DNA from 2 places in the Rhizobium sp. A22-96 genome. Region 1 is predicted to be linked to the other one. Evidence: predicted binding sites of a transcription regulator. Region 1 holds the regulator's gene; the other holds the start of a gene.

Region 1 (7,582 bases):
TTAGAGGCACCGGAACAGCAGGAAGATGGCCGGGACCTTGTTCTGCCTTCGCAGCATCGCCACGCTATTGCCTCATTCGCCCCTCGTGCGAAGACTGGACGACGTCAACGAACGCAAGATCAGGCGCGCCTGTTCGCACAGCTCTACCTGGCCCTCGGTCATGGCCGAGCTGCCATAGGAAGACTGATCGAAGAGGAAGCGGCGCATGGTCGCGCCATCCTGTTCGCACCAATCTATATGGGGCTGGGCTCGATATTTTGGTTCAAGGTCGATAGCGATCCGCCTTCGCAAGCGGTCCTGGTGGCACTGCTGCTTTTGACGGGTGCCTTTCTGTTTAAGCGTGATGCGGGCCGTCTGTTCCGACATGCCCTCTTTGCCGGCATGCTGATGAGTCTGGGCGTGGCTCTGGCGCAATGGGAAAGCTGGCGGGCATCGACAGTGATGCTCGATTCGGCAGTGACGACAACCGTTACTGGTCGGGTCGAAAGGCGTGAATCCTATGACAACGGCCGTTGGAGATATGTCGTCAAAGTCGATGGAACGGAAAAGCCGGCCATTCGAAGAGCGCCGGAACGCGTCACTATCTTCGTCCGAAAACAGGCAGAGCCATTCAACCTGGGTGATCGGATCCAGGGCAGGGCGCGGTTAACCCCGCCGGCAGGCCCGGCCTTGCCGCGCCTCAACGATTTCGCATTCAGCTCCTATTTCAATGGAATTGGCGCGAACGGCTTCGCCTACGGCACCCCGGAATTATTGTCACCAGATGGTGATATCACAAAAGAGTCGTTGCTCGATCAGGCGGATATCTGGCTCGCCGGCCTGCGTAACAGCATAGGCGACAGGATCAGGAGAACCTTGCCAGGTGACACCGGTGCGTTTGCAGCCGCGCTTGTCACCGATGAGAGACGAGCGATTTCAGATGAAACGACCGAGGCGCTGCGAACCGCAGGCCTGACGCATATCATCGCCATTTCAGGCTTGAACATGGCGCTATCGGCGGGCATTTTCTATATCGGCCTGCGTTATCTCTTCAGTCTGTTTCCTGGTGTCGCGCAGGCCTGGCCAACCAAGAAGGTGGCCGCGTTTGGTGCGCTGCTCACCGTGACAGCCTATTACCTCATTTCCGGTTTCGGCGTGTCTGCAGAACGCGCCTTCATCATGATGGCGATCATGCTGGTTGCCGTGCTCTTCGACCGGCCATCGATCAGCCTGCGAAATGTAGCGCTTTCGGCAATCGTGATCCTCATTCTGTCTCCATCGCAAGTGCTGGGGCCGAGTTTCCAGATGTCCTATGCCGCGACGCTGGCGCTGGTGTCGGGCTATACGCTGTGGAAGCGGCGGCAGCATCGCGAAAGCATATTTTCGCGCTCCAGGCTCCTCAGCCCGCTGCTCTTCGTCTCTCGTTTTTTCGGCGGCGTGTTGTCGACATCCTTCGTCGGCGGTGCTTCGACGGCGATTTTCTCGATCGAGCATTTTCACCGACTGGCGACATACGGGCTTGCCGCAAATCTCGCCGCCATGCCGATCGTCTCGTTCATTGTCATGCCGTTCGGTATGATGGCCATGTTGCTGATGCCGCTTGGCCTTGATGCGCCATTCTGGAAAGTCACCGGTGAGGGACTGGAACTGGTCATCCTGATCGCCAAGACCGTGGCGGGCTGGGGAGGCGATATCACCTTTGGCCGTCAAGCGGGCTGGCTCATGCCGACTTTCATAGCCGGCTTCCTGATCATGACCATGTTGCGGACCCGCCTGCGCCATGTCGGGCTGCTGCTGTTGCTCTCAGCGATCGGTGCAGCAACATTCAGTTCCGGCGTGCCGAAGCCGGATCTGATGATTTCCGAAGATGGCGCTCTGGTCGCGTTGCGACAGGACTACATCTTGGCAACGAACCGCGAAAGACCGCAGGCTTTTATCTTCGAGCAATGGCAGAAGGCGCTGGTGGCAGCAGAACACCAACCGCCAACCATTCTTCCGGCCGACAGCCGGCTCCCTCATGTCAGCAAAGCAGATCGCCGCCGGCGGTTAAGCACGGAGGAACAAAACGCAGTGCGCAAGGCAATGGAGGAAGCGCTCGATCAGACGATGCAGGGAAGCTTTGCCTGCCAGAAGGGTGCATGGTGTGTCGCAATGCTTGAAAACGGCGCAATGCTCGTCACCATCGAGGACGCAGCCTATCTACCGCCTGCTTGCGATACCGCAAATATCGTCGTTACGCCGATAAAACTGCGTCTCGATCGCTGCCGCTCCGGAGCAATGCTTTTCACCGGCGCTACATTGAGGCGAACCGGCTCGGTCGAAATGAATTTCGACTCGGACACGCCTATCATCTCCACAGCTTTCGACAATCCGCAACGCCCATGGATGCGGCACCGAACCTATGATTGGCGCACCGGAACCTATGGTGTGCCAATCCGTTCTGCGTCACCAGTCAATGATAGCGGCGAATGAGGCCGACAAGCTTGCCCTGGACCTTGACGCGATCCGGCCCGAATATGCGTGTTTCATATGCCGGATTGGCGGCTTCTAGAGCGATGGAAGCGCCCTTGCGGCGAAACCGCTTCAACGTTGCTTCTTCGTCATCCACAAGGGCGACAACAATGTCACCGGGATTGGCAGTCGTCGAATTGCGGATGATGACGGTATCGCCGTCAAAAATGCCGGCATCGATCATCGAATCGCCCCGCACTTCCAAGGCATAATGTTCGCCCGAACCGAGCATATCGGCGGGAACGGTTATTTCATGGGTATTGTTCTGGATGGCCGAGATCGGAACGCCGGCTGCGATGCGGCCCATGACGGGCACCGACACCGAACTGTTCTGGTCGTCATTGGCCACCTTTGGGGGAGCAGGCGGCGCGACCGGCTGTGGCTTGCCAAGACTGCCTTCGATGACGCTCGGTGAAAAGCCGCGGCGCGGCTGCAGGCTGGGATTGTAGGCATCCGGCAGCTTGATGACTTCGAGCGCTCTTGCCCGGTTCGGCAGGCGACGGATGAAGCCTCGCTCTTCCAAAGCCGTGATCAAACGGTGAATGCCGGACTTGGATGCAAGATCCAATGCGTCCTTCATTTCATCGAAAGATGGTGGAACGCCGGACTCCTTCATCCGTTCGTGAATGAAGAGAAGCAGTTCCTGCTGCTTGCGCGTCAACATCGTCTTGGAACCCCAGAATCAAGAGAAACGTCGTGAAACAAATCCAGAACGGACACTATATGTTCCATATGTGTTCCGCAAGTACTTAAATTTCGGTAAAGCTTTGCCCTGTCAGTTAGATATTTAAAATTATCGAATGGATCGTGGCGCGGCGGCGAATGGTTATATCGGTGCTAACATAACGATAAATATGGGAAAACGCCGCTGGATGCGCAGACGGAGTGGTTTTGAGTTTAAGTCACCTATCTGAAGCATGGCTGAAATCTAGCTTGTACCGAGAAGGTTCGGCTGCTGTCGAGAAACAGTCATTGTCCAGCATCATCGCTGCGCTGCTTTGGCCTTGAATTGGACCGTGGATCGGCGCAAACCTGCCGCAGCAGAAAATCGGAGACGCCATGACTTCGTTGCCGCATCCGCTGGATCATCTTGTGTTGCCGACGGTCAATATCGCATCGGCGCGTGAACGCCTTGGCAGGCTTGGCTTTACGGTGGCTCCGGATGCGCGCCATCCCTTTGGCACCGAGAACGCATGCGTCTTCTTTGCCGACAAGACCTATCTGGAGCCCCTCGGGGTCACATCTCTGGAGCAGTGTGAAAAGAGCATCGAGGACGGCAATGTCTTCGTCGCTCGTGATCAGGCCTATCGGTTTCGAATGGGTGAAGACGGGTTCTCCGGAGTGGTTTTCGGCACGAACGACGCTGTCGCTGACGACGAACGTTTCAAGGCCGGCATGATCTCCGCCGGACGGATGCTGGATTTTTCGAGGCCGATGAAGATGCCGGATGGCACGGAAACCCAGGCGGGTTTCCGTCTTGCCTTTGCCGCCGATCTGCGTGCGCCCGATTTCCTGGCCTTCTGCTGCCAGCGCATCAATCCGTCGCCCGCCGATCGCAGCGTGCTGGAGCGCCATGAAAATGCTGTCACCGGCATTGCGCGGGTGGCGATATCGACGACCAAACCCGCCGCGTACCGCTCGTTTTTCGAGGAGATCATAGGTGACCCCAGGATATCCGAGCATTCCTTCGGGCTGACAATCCGGGCTGCCAATGCCGACATCGATCTCCTGACGCCGGAAGGCATGGAGGCGTTTTACGATTTGCGGGTCGGCAAGGACGATCCGGGGCTTCGAGCCCGCGCAATCCTTTTCAAAACACGCGATCTTTCCGTGACATCGTCGCATTTCGCTGCTAACGGCGTCACCTACACGCGTAAGAACAATCGTATATTGGCAAAGCTGGCGCCCGCAGCGGGCGCTCTTTTCGCCTTCGAGGAGATAGCATGAGCACGAATTCGGAAGTGATCGTCGGCGAGGGAGCGTCCAAGGTTCTGTTTTCCAACACTGCCAAGCTGTCGCTGATCGCCGGCCCCTGCCAGATGGAGAGCCGCGAGCATGCCTTCATGGTGGCCGGCGTGCTGAAGGAACTCTGCGACAAGCTCGGCATCGGCCTTGTCTATAAATCCTCCTATGACAAGGCGAACCGCACCTCGCTCTCCGGCAAGCGCGGTATCGGCATCGAGAAGGGATTGGAAATTTTTGCCGATCTCAAGAAGGAATATGGCTTTCCGGTGCTGACCGATATTCACACCGAGGAACAATGCGCCGTTGTCGCCAAGACGGTTGATATCCTGCAGATCCCGGCCTTCCTTTCGCGCCAGACCGACCTGCTGGTCGCCGCCGCCAAGACCGGCCGCGTCGTCAACGTCAAGAAGGGCCAGTTCCTGGCGCCCTGGGACATGAAGAACGTCCTTGCCAAGCTGAATGAAAGCGGCAACCCGAATATCCTCCTCTGCGAGCGTGGCGCCTCCTTCGGTTATAACACGCTCGTCTCGGACATGCGCTCGCTGCCGATCATGGCGGCAATGGGTGCGCCTGTCATTTTCGATGCCACCCACTCCGTGCAGCAGCCGGGCGGGCAGGGCGGCTCGACTGGCGGCGATCGCCGATTCGTAGAGACGCTGGCGCGCGCCGCAGTTGCCGTTGGCGTTGCCGGCGTCTTCGTCGAGACGCACGAAGATCCGGACAATGCGCCCTCGGACGGCCCGAACATGGTCTATCTGAAGGATATGCCAAGGCTTCTGGAGAAGCTTCTGGCCTTCGACGCCATCGCCAAGGCCTGAGAAATCACAGGCATTCAACAGGCTGACATGATTTTGCGTTACGGGGCCTGAAGGAGTGTCAAATCGGGAGGCGGAGCGGCATTGTAATTTCCGCGTCTTCGATTAAGACCATTTCAATCGATTTATAAACCAGCGAGCAGGAAGCTATCATGACCGCAATCACCGACATTATCGCCCGCGAGATTCTCGACAGCCGTGGCAATCCCACCGTCGAAGTCGATGTCTACCTCGAAGACGGCAGCATGGGCCGCGCGGCGGTTCCGTCGGGTGCGTCTACCGGTGCGCACGAAGCCGTCGAGCTTCGCGATGGCGGCACGCGCTACCATGGCAAGGGTGTTGAGAAGGCTGTCGAGGCCGTCAATTCGGAAATCTTCGACGCGATCGGCGGCATGGACGCTGAAAACCAGATCCAGCTCGACGACATCATGATCGAGCTTGACGGTACGCCGAACAAGTCCCGCATTGGCGCCAACGCCATCCTCGGCGTATCGCTCGCCGTCGCCAAGGCCGCAGCCCAGAGCGCCAACCTGCCGCTCTACCGTTATGTCGGCGGCGCTCATGCCCGCTTGCTGCCGGTTCCGATGATGAACATCATCAACGGCGGCGCTCATGCCGACAACCCGATCGATTTCCAGGAATTCATGATCCTGCCAATCGGCGCCGAAACGTTCCGCGATGCCGTGCGCATGGGCTCGGAAGTTTTCCACGTCCTCAAGAAGGAACTGGCCTCCCAGGGCCACAACACCAATGTCGGTGACGAAGGCGGCTTTGCACCGGGCCTGTCGAGCGCTCCTGCTGCCCTCGATTTCATCATGAAGTCGATCGAAAAGGCTGGCTACAAGCCTGGCGAAGAAATTGCGCTTGGCCTCGATTGCGCCTCGACCGAGTTCTTCAAGGACGGCAAGTACGTGCTGGAAGGCGAAGGCCGCACGCTGGAATCCGGCGCGATGGCTGAATACCTCGCGGAACTCGCCGCCAAGTACCCGATTGTCTCGATCGAAGACGGCATGGCTGAAGACGACTGGGAAGGCTGGAAGACGCTCACCGACCTGATCGGCAAGAAGACGCAGCTCGTCGGCGACGACCTGTTCGTCACCAACTCCGCTCGCCTGCGCGATGGCATCCGCATGGGCGTCGCCAACTCGATCCTCGTCAAGGTCAACCAGATCGGTTCGCTGACCGAAACCCTCGACGCCGTCGAAACTGCGCACAAGGCCAACTACACAGCCGTCATGTCGCACCGCTCTGGCGAAACCGAAGACTCCACGATCGCCGATCTCGCGGTTGCCACCAACTGCGGTCAGATCAAGACCGGCTCGCTGTCGCGCTCCGACCGTCTTGCCAAGTACAACCAGCTGATCCGCATCGAAGAAGGTCTCGGCCCACAGGCAAAATATGCCGGCCGCTCCATTCTTCGCGCCTGATACTCGGGCAGCGTGATCCCCGGGGATCTACGCCTTCGTCATCCAGGAGATCGAACCGCGCCTTCGGGCGCGGTTTTTTGTTGCGGGGGCAGTTAGAGTCAACGGACGGTTAATCTCTCGCGGCTAGAGTCGCTCTAGGTGTTTGATTTGACGTGATCTTATCCGCAGCCACAATGCTATCGTCGCATGGGTCTGAGGCTAGCGATCTCCAGCGATAGAGCGTTTCGAGCGAGTATGTGGACAAAGTATCATAAGAAGAGAAAGTTCGGCCGTTTCGTTCTTCCCGCTGTTACTGTGGCCTTCGTCAGCTATTTCGGCTATCATTGTGTCCATGGTGACTACGGCCTGAAGGCCACGGAGGTTTTCGAGCAGCGCCGTATCGATCGCAGCAAGGAACTCGCTGATCTCGTCGCCAAGCGTGAGCACCTTGAAAAGGAAGTCGCTCTGCTGAGCGATGGCTCCCTGGACAAGGATATGCTGGACCAATATGCGCGCTATCAGCTGACCTATTCCAAGGCGAACGAGATCGTCATCTTCAATAAATAGCCACAATTAACCGAATTTCGGTTAATTGCATTTTTGCAAATAATATCAGTTACTTGCAAAGAATATGAGCCATGCAATTATAGCATTGCTGTGGCGAACAATCTTGCCTATGTTACGCCTCACCACAAAACGAGGCTACTCACACAGGGAGGGTTGAATGGCGCCGCGAAAGAACGCGACCGTTTCCAGCCGTAAAACAGCATCCAGGCCTGCCAAGGAAACCAATGGCGGTCCGATCGCGGAATTCGACCGTGATGCGGAGCTTAAGGCTTATCGTGAGATGCTTCTGATCCGCCGCTTTGAAGAGAAGGCCGGTCAGCTTTACGGCATGGGCTTCAT
Region 2 (7,582 bases), on a different contig from region 1:
TCGCCGGACGAAATAACCGATGCCGTGCGGCGCATGTATACCGATCCCACGCACCTGCGTGCCAGCGATCCCGGCAAGATCGAGGGAAATGTGGTCTTTACCTATCTCGACGCCTTCTGCGACGATGGGCAGCTCTTGGAAGACTTGAAGGAACGATACCGGCGTGGTGGCCTGGGCGATATCACCGTCAAGAGATATCTGGAGGATATTCTGCAGGCGCTGCTTGCGCCGATCCGAGAGCGCCGCGCCCGATATGCCGCCGAGCCGGGCTATGTGCTGGACATATTGCGCGAGGGGAGCCTCAAGGCAAAGGAGAGGACGGAGGCAACCCTTGCCGAATTGCGGGCCGCCCTTGGCCTCTTCACATTGACCTAGGGCGGCTGCGGCTTTGTTTACTCCGCCAGAGCGACGGCGATTTCGGCACCGAGACGTGCATTGTTCTCGACGAGAGCGATGTTGGTCTTGAGGCTGCGGCCATCGGTGATGTCGAAGATGGTGCTGAGTAGATACGGGGTCACGGCTTTGCCGGCGATCTCGTCGCGCTCGGCACTGTCGAGGGCGCGCTGGATGTAGATTTCCATTTCCTCGCTCGGAATTTCATCGGCTTCCGGCACCGGATTGGCAATCAGCATGCCGCCATCGATGCCGAGTTGCTCGCGCGTGGTCTGGAAGTTGGCAATTGCAGCGGGGCTATTGAGCGTTAGCGGGCTCGGCAGGCCGGAGGAGCGCGACCAGAAGGCCGGGAATTCGGTGCTGTCATAGGTGACGACGGGCACGCCGCGGGTTTCCAGAACTTCCAGCGTCTTCGGAATGTCGAGGATCGCCTTGGCCCCGGCGCAGACGACGATGACGCCGGTGCGGGAGAGCTCTTCAAGGTCAGCCGAAATATCGAAGCTTTCTTCGGCACCGCGATGGACGCCACCGATACCGCCGGTGGCGAAAACCTTGATGCCGGCGCGGGCGGCGGCGATCATCGTAGCGGCAACCGTGGTTGCACCGGTGCGGCGCTCGGCGATCGCGAAGGCGAGATCGGCACGCGATACCTTCATCGCGCCCTCAGTCTTGGCAAGGGCTTCCAGCTCTTCGGGCTCGAGGCCGATATGCAGTGTGCCATGGATGACAGCGATGGTTGCAGGCACGGCGCCTTCCTGGCGAATGATCGCTTCGACGCTGCGGGCCATCTCGATATTGCCGGGGTAGGGCATGCCATGGGTGATGATGGTCGATTCCAGCGCGACGAGCGGCGCGCCGCGCATCTTGGCGGCGGCGACTTCCTTCGAATAGGCGATCGGAAGCAGTGGCGAGATAGGCTTGGTCATTGTCGTGTCCAATTGACTGAAACAGGATAGGCGAGTGAAGCGAGCTTCATGACAGAATAGCGGCCTCGGGAACAAGGGCCAACATCGACTTTAGAAGCTCGGGCGAGAGATTTTCGGCCGTTGCCAAGGGTGATTGCACGGTGATCGCGGCTGCGGCTACACCGTGGCGGACAGCTTCGGCAAGATCGTGTCCGGCAAGCAGCGCGGATAAAGCGCCGGCCGCAAGGGAATCTCCCGCACCGGTGACATCAGCGACGTCCTCGATGATAGGCGGGTGCAGGCTGACGACGGCATCACGCGAAAACGCGATCAACTCGCGCTTGCCACGGGTAATGACGCCGTTGCGCAGACCGAGCGCGCGCAATCCGCTGACCCATTCCAGAGGATCCTCCGGACGGCTCTCGGTGAGCGCCGCGGCCTCGGCTTCATTGAGAAAAAGATGATCGATGCCGGCAAGGCTCGATTTCAGCCTGATAACCTTGGCCGGTGAGATCGCGATGGCGGCGACGGGCTTGCGGCAGGCAGACGCCCTTGCGGCAATCGCAGCCAAGGTTTCGGCCGGCAGATTGGCGTCGCAAAGAACAAGGTCCGTTGCGGCGAATGCATCGCGAACGGCGCGAATCGCCAGCCGCCTGGGCACAAACAGCTGATAGAGTTCCATATCGGCAAGCGCGATCACCAGATTGCCGTCGCGTTCGAGGATCGCGGTGTAGCTCGGCGTCTTGCGGTCGAGGAAGACGAAGGGCGTATCCTCGATGCCGGCATGGCTGGCCGCCTCCGCAACCATCTCACCGGAGGGGTCGCCGCCTCGGGGAGAGATCAGACGGACATCGAAGCCGAGACGGGCAAGATTGCGCGCCGCATTGAAGCCGCCGCCGCCCGGCTCCTCGAACCATGCTCCCGGATTGCTGGCGCCCGGCGCCGTCTCGCCGAAGATGCGGCCACGACGGTCGACATGCGCGCCGCCAAGAACGAGAATCTTCTTCGCCATATGGTTTTCCTCAGCGATCAAAAAGGCGAATCGGGCCGGTCGTCAACATGCTGGAACCCATTGCCTCCGGCGGGTAAGTGTCTGGGAAGAAAGGAGAAAACAAAAGTAGAACGGAATTCATTTTATCTTTTTCTTTCAATCGCTTGTTGTGCTCTTGTGAAAAGAGAACAAATAGAGTACACAATTCTCATCGGCGGCGACATTGCTAGAGCGGCTTCAATAACCTAAAGGTGGATCGAATGTCTCAGAATTCTTTGCGGCTTGTAGAGGACAAATCGGTGGATAAAAGCAAGGCACTTGAAGCGGCACTCTCTCAAATTGAGCGGTCGTTCGGCAAGGGCTCAATCATGAAGCTCGGTTCCAACGAGAACGTGGTCGAAATCGAAACGGTTTCCACGGGCTCGCTGAGCCTCGATATTGCCCTTGGCATTGGCGGCTTGCCGAAGGGGCGCATCATCGAAATCTACGGGCCGGAAAGCTCGGGTAAGACGACGCTGGCGCTGCAGACCATTGCAGAGGCCCAGAAGAAGGGTGGCATTTGCGCCTTCGTCGACGCGGAACATGCGCTCGATCCGGTCTATGCCCGCAAGCTGGGCGTCGATTTGCAGAACCTTTTGATTTCGCAGCCGGATACCGGCGAGCAGGCGCTTGAAATCACCGACACGCTGGTGCGCTCCGGCGCCGTCGACGTTCTCGTCGTCGACTCGGTTGCGGCCTTGACGCCGCGCGCCGAAATCGAAGGTGAAATGGGCGACAGCCTGCCGGGCCTGCAGGCTCGTCTGATGAGCCAGGCGCTGCGCAAGCTTACGGCTTCGATCTCGAAGTCCAAGACCATGGTGATCTTCATCAACCAGATCCGCATGAAGATCGGCGTCATGTTCGGCTCGCCGGAAACGACGACCGGCGGTAACGCGCTGAAGTTCTATGCCTCGGTTCGCCTCGATATCCGCCGTATCGGCGCGGTCAAGGAGCGTGAAGAGGTCATCGGCAACCAGACGCGCGTCAAGGTCGTCAAGAACAAGATGGCGCCTCCCTTCAAGCAGGTCGAATTCGACATCATGTATGGCGAAGGCGTTTCCAAGACCGGCGAGTTGGTCGATCTCGGCGTCAAGGCCGGCATCGTCGAGAAATCCGGTGCCTGGTTCTCTTACAACAGCCAGCGCCTTGGCCAGGGCCGCGAAAATGCGAAGCTCTTCCTGCGCGACAATCCGGATCTCGCCCGCGAGATCGAACAGTCACTGCGCCAGAATGCCGGTCTCATCGCCGATCGCTTCCTGCAGAATGGCGGTCCGGACGCCGATGATGGCGATGCTGCCGCTGAATAGCGGTTTGGCGGGCCGATCCAGGCTTTGATTTAAGACCGAAAACCGAAACCGGCCGCATTGTCCAAGGGATGTGCGGCCGGTTTTGTTTGTGCGGCTGGACAGGGCCGGGAGCGAACGATAAAAGCCACTGACTTTGATGCAAGTTGCCGAGCGCAGTACTGAAGGGCCCCATATGAGCGGTGTGAATGAAATCCGGTCGACCTTCCTCGACTATTTTAAGAAAAACGGCCACGAGATCGTGCCGTCGAGCCCGCTCGTACCGCGCAACGATCCGACATTGATGTTTACCAATGCCGGCATGGTGCAGTTCAAAAACGTGTTCACCGGCCTGGAGCAGCGTCCCTACAAGACGGCTTCGACGGCGCAGAAATGCGTGCGCGCCGGCGGCAAGCACAACGACCTCGACAATGTCGGCTATACGGCCCGCCATCACACCTTCTTCGAAATGCTCGGCAATTTCTCCTTTGGTGATTATTTCAAGGAGCGGGCCATCGAGCTTGCCTGGAACCTGATCACCAAGGAATTCGGGCTCGACGCCAAGCGCCTGCTGGTCACGGTCTATCACACCGATGACGACGCCTTTAACCTCTGGAAGAAGATCGCCGGCCTTTCGGACGACAAGATCATCCGTATTCCCACCAGCGACAATTTCTGGGCGATGGGCGATACCGGTCCTTGCGGTCCCTGTTCGGAAATCTTCTACGATCACGGCGATCATATCTGGGGTGGCCCTCCGGGCTCTCCGGAAGAAGACGGCGACCGTTTCATCGAGATCTGGAATCTCGTCTTCATGCAGTTCGAGCAGATCACCAAGCAGGAGCGGGTCGACCTGCCGCGTCCGTCGATCGATACCGGCATGGGTCTCGAGCGCGTTGCCGCAGTTTTGCAGGGCAAGCACGACAATTACGATATCGACCTGTTCCGCGCGTTGATTGAGGCCTCTGAAGAGGCGACAGGCGTCAAGGCCGAGGGCGAGCATCGCGCCAGCCATCGTGTCATCGCCGACCACCTGCGCTCCTCCGCTTTCCTGATTGCCGATGGCGTTCTGCCGTCGAATGAGGGTCGCGGCTACGTGCTTCGCCGCATCATGCGCCGCGCCATGCGTCACGCGCAGCTGCTCGGCGCCAAGGAGCCGTTGATGTGGCGGCTGCTGCCGGCGCTGGTCCAGCAGATGGGCCGCGCCTATCCCGAGCTGGTGCGCGCCGAGGCGCTGACTTCCGAGACGCTGAAGCTGGAAGAGACCCGTTTCCGCAAGACGCTGGAGCGCGGCCTGTCGTTGCTGAACGACGCTACCTCGGAGCTGCACAAGGGCGATAGCCTGGACGGCGAAACCGCTTTCAAGCTTTACGACACCTATGGATTCCCGCTTGACCTGACGCAGGACGCCTTGCGCGCCCGCGGCATCGGCGTCGATATCTCTAGCTTCACCGATGCGATGGAGCGGCAGAAGGCCGAGGCGCGCTCGCACTGGACCGGCTCCGGTGACAAGGCGACCGAAACCATCTGGTTCGAGCTCAAGGAAAAGAACGGTGCGACCGAATTCCTCGGCTACGACACGGAATCAGCCGAAGGCGTTATCCAGGCGATCGTTAAGGATGGTGCCGCTGTCGGTAGCGCTTCGGCTGGCGACAAGGTGCAGATCATCGTGAACCAGACACCATTCTATGGCGAATCCGGCGGTCAGATGGGCGATACCGGCGTCATCTCCGGCGAGAACGGCAAGCTGACGGTGGGCGACACCCAGAAGAAGGGTGAAGGCCTGTTCGTTCATATTGCCGAGGTTTCGGAAGGTAAGATCAAGGTTGGCGACGCCGTGGTGCTGACGGTCGATCACGCAAGACGCTCGCGTCTGCGTGCCAACCATTCGGCCACCCATCTGCTGCATGAAGCTCTGCGCGAAGTGCTGGGTACCCATGTCGCGCAGAAGGGCTCGCTGGTTGCGCCTGAGCGCCTGCGCTTCGACGTTTCCCATCCCAAGCCGATGACGGCCGAGGAGCTGAAGGTCGTCGAAGAGATGGCCAATGAGATCGTGCTGCAGAATTCGCCGGTTACGACCCGCTTGATGAGCGTCGACGACGCGATTGCTGAAGGCGCGATGGCGCTGTTCGGCGAGAAGTATGGCGACGAGGTGCGCGTGGTGTCCATGGGGCAGGGCGTGCATGGCAGCAAGGCCGGCAAGCCCTACTCCATCGAGCTTTGCGGCGGCACGCATGTGTCCGCTACCGGCCAGATCGGCCTCGTCCGCATCCTTGGCGATAGCGCCGTTGGCGCCGGCGTGCGCCGTATCGAAGCCGTCACCGGCGAATCCGCGCGTAGCTATCTTGCCGAGCAGGACGAGCGCGTGAAGAACCTCGCCTCGACGCTGAAAGTACAGCCGGCTGATGTCGTTTCCCGCGTCGAAGCCCTGATGGACGAGCGCCGCAAGCTGGAGCGTGAATTGGCCGATGCCAAGCGCAAACTCGCCATGGGCGGCGGCCAGGCCGGTTCTGCCGATGCGGTTCGCGAGGTCAATGGCGTCAAGTTCCTCGGCAAGGCCATTTCCGGCGTCGATCCCAAGGATCTCAAGGGTCTGGCGGATGAAGCCAAGGCAAGCCTCGGCTCGGGCGTCGTGGCGTTGATCGGCGTCTCGGAAGACGGCAAGGCCAGCGCGGTCGTGGCCGTCACCGAAGACCTGATCGGCCGTGTAAGCGCTGTCGATCTCGTGCGCGTCGCGTCAGCTGCCCTCGGCGGCAAGGGCGGCGGTGGCCGTCCCGACATGGCGCAGGCCGGCGGCCCCGATGGCGCCAAGGCCGACGAGGCGCTTGAGGCGGTTGCGGCAGCTCTCGCCGGCTAATACGCCAATTTCCCATTTATAATCAAAAGTGGCGGATGCTTTGGTATCCGCCATTTTCTTTTGTGCACGCAACTCCGCAGGATTTGTCAAATCGGGTTATGGTCTTGTCGGGCCGATCGGTTTGCAAGAGGTTTGACATGAATGGTGGGACGGCGTGGAGGCTTTACGAGACCCGGTTGCGGCGGGTTTCGGCCTATATCCATGGGCATCTGGATGAAGAGCTCGATATGGAAAAGCTCGCCGAAATCGCCTGCATGTCCAGCTATCACTGGCACAGGATCTATCGGGCGATCTATGGCGAGACGGCGGCGGCCACGGTCAAGCGGCTGCGGCTGCATCGTGCCGCCGGCGATCTCGTCAACACCCGTCTATCCATCAGCGACATTTCAAAGCGGTCGGGCTATCCCAACCTCCAATCGTTCAACCGTATCTTCAGATCCGTCTACGGCATGCCGCCGGCGCGATATCGGAATGAGGGAAGCCATACGATCTTCGAACCCAGCACCCAAGGAAGGATCACTGTTATGTTCGACGTTACGCTTCGCACCATTTCGCCTATGTCACTCGTCGGTGTCGCCCATCGCGGCTCCTACATGCAGATCGGCCAGGCTTTCGAAACCCTGTTCGGCACCATCTTTGCCCGCGGCCTTGCCGGGCCGGACATGCGCATGATCGGCGTCTATCTCGACGATCCCGATGTCGTCGAGGCGGACAAGCTGCGCTCCGTCGCCTGCGTCACCGCCAGCGAGGGAATGGCGGCCGAGGCGCCGCTTGAGCGCCGCTCGCTCGATGGCGGCGAATATGCCGTGCTGCGCCACAAGGGACCCTACGCAGACATGCACAAGGCCTATCAGTGGCTCTATGCGCAATGGCTGCCGGCATCGGGCCGACAGCTGCGCGATACGGTCATGTTCGAGGAATATATCAACAATCCGCGCGACGTGCCGCCGACGGAGCTGTTGACCGACATCTACATGCCGCTGCAATAGCAGGATTCGTCCTTTATGAGGAAGTTGGCATAAACTATTGTCTTCTTAAGGGTTCGGCTTCTTTGGCATCGCTGCATTGTCGATGTCGTTGCCACGGCGGTAGGCGTCGCGGTCGCTCACACGGC

The links. The regulator LexA, encoded in region 1, represses DNA repair genes until DNA is damaged. The targets are predictions, from matches to a motif close to TGTTCNNNNTGTGTTCNG.
Region 2: recA (recombinase RecA) is a predicted target of LexA. The motif match lies at 2,474-2,491, and genes of this name have one in related genera.

What each region holds. Positions count from the first base shown of each region.
Region 1 covers NZ_JBNWDQ010000003.1:900,541-908,122, forward strand. The annotation lists gene ACQZ6F_RS17205 (ComEC/Rec2 family competence protein) at 238-2,451, shown strand; gene lexA (transcriptional repressor LexA) at 2,432-3,154, opposite strand; gene ACQZ6F_RS17215 (VOC family protein) at 3,550-4,437, shown strand; gene kdsA (3-deoxy-8-phosphooctulonate synthase) at 4,434-5,273, shown strand; gene eno (phosphopyruvate hydratase) at 5,423-6,697, shown strand; gene ACQZ6F_RS17230 (FtsB family cell division protein) at 6,932-7,243, shown strand; gene pdhA (pyruvate dehydrogenase (acetyl-transferring) E1 component subunit alpha) at 7,401-7,582, shown strand, end outside.
Region 2 covers NZ_JBNWDQ010000002.1:52,329-59,910, reverse strand. The annotation lists gene trpS (tryptophan--tRNA ligase) at 1-375, shown strand, start outside; gene ACQZ6F_RS06785 (pseudouridine-5'-phosphate glycosidase) at 393-1,319, opposite strand; gene ACQZ6F_RS06780 (carbohydrate kinase family protein) at 1,366-2,310, opposite strand; gene recA (recombinase RecA) at 2,550-3,635, shown strand; gene alaS (alanine--tRNA ligase) at 3,808-6,468, shown strand; gene ACQZ6F_RS06765 (AraC family transcriptional regulator) at 6,606-7,457, shown strand; gene ACQZ6F_RS06760 (glutathione S-transferase family protein) at 7,503-7,582, opposite strand, start outside.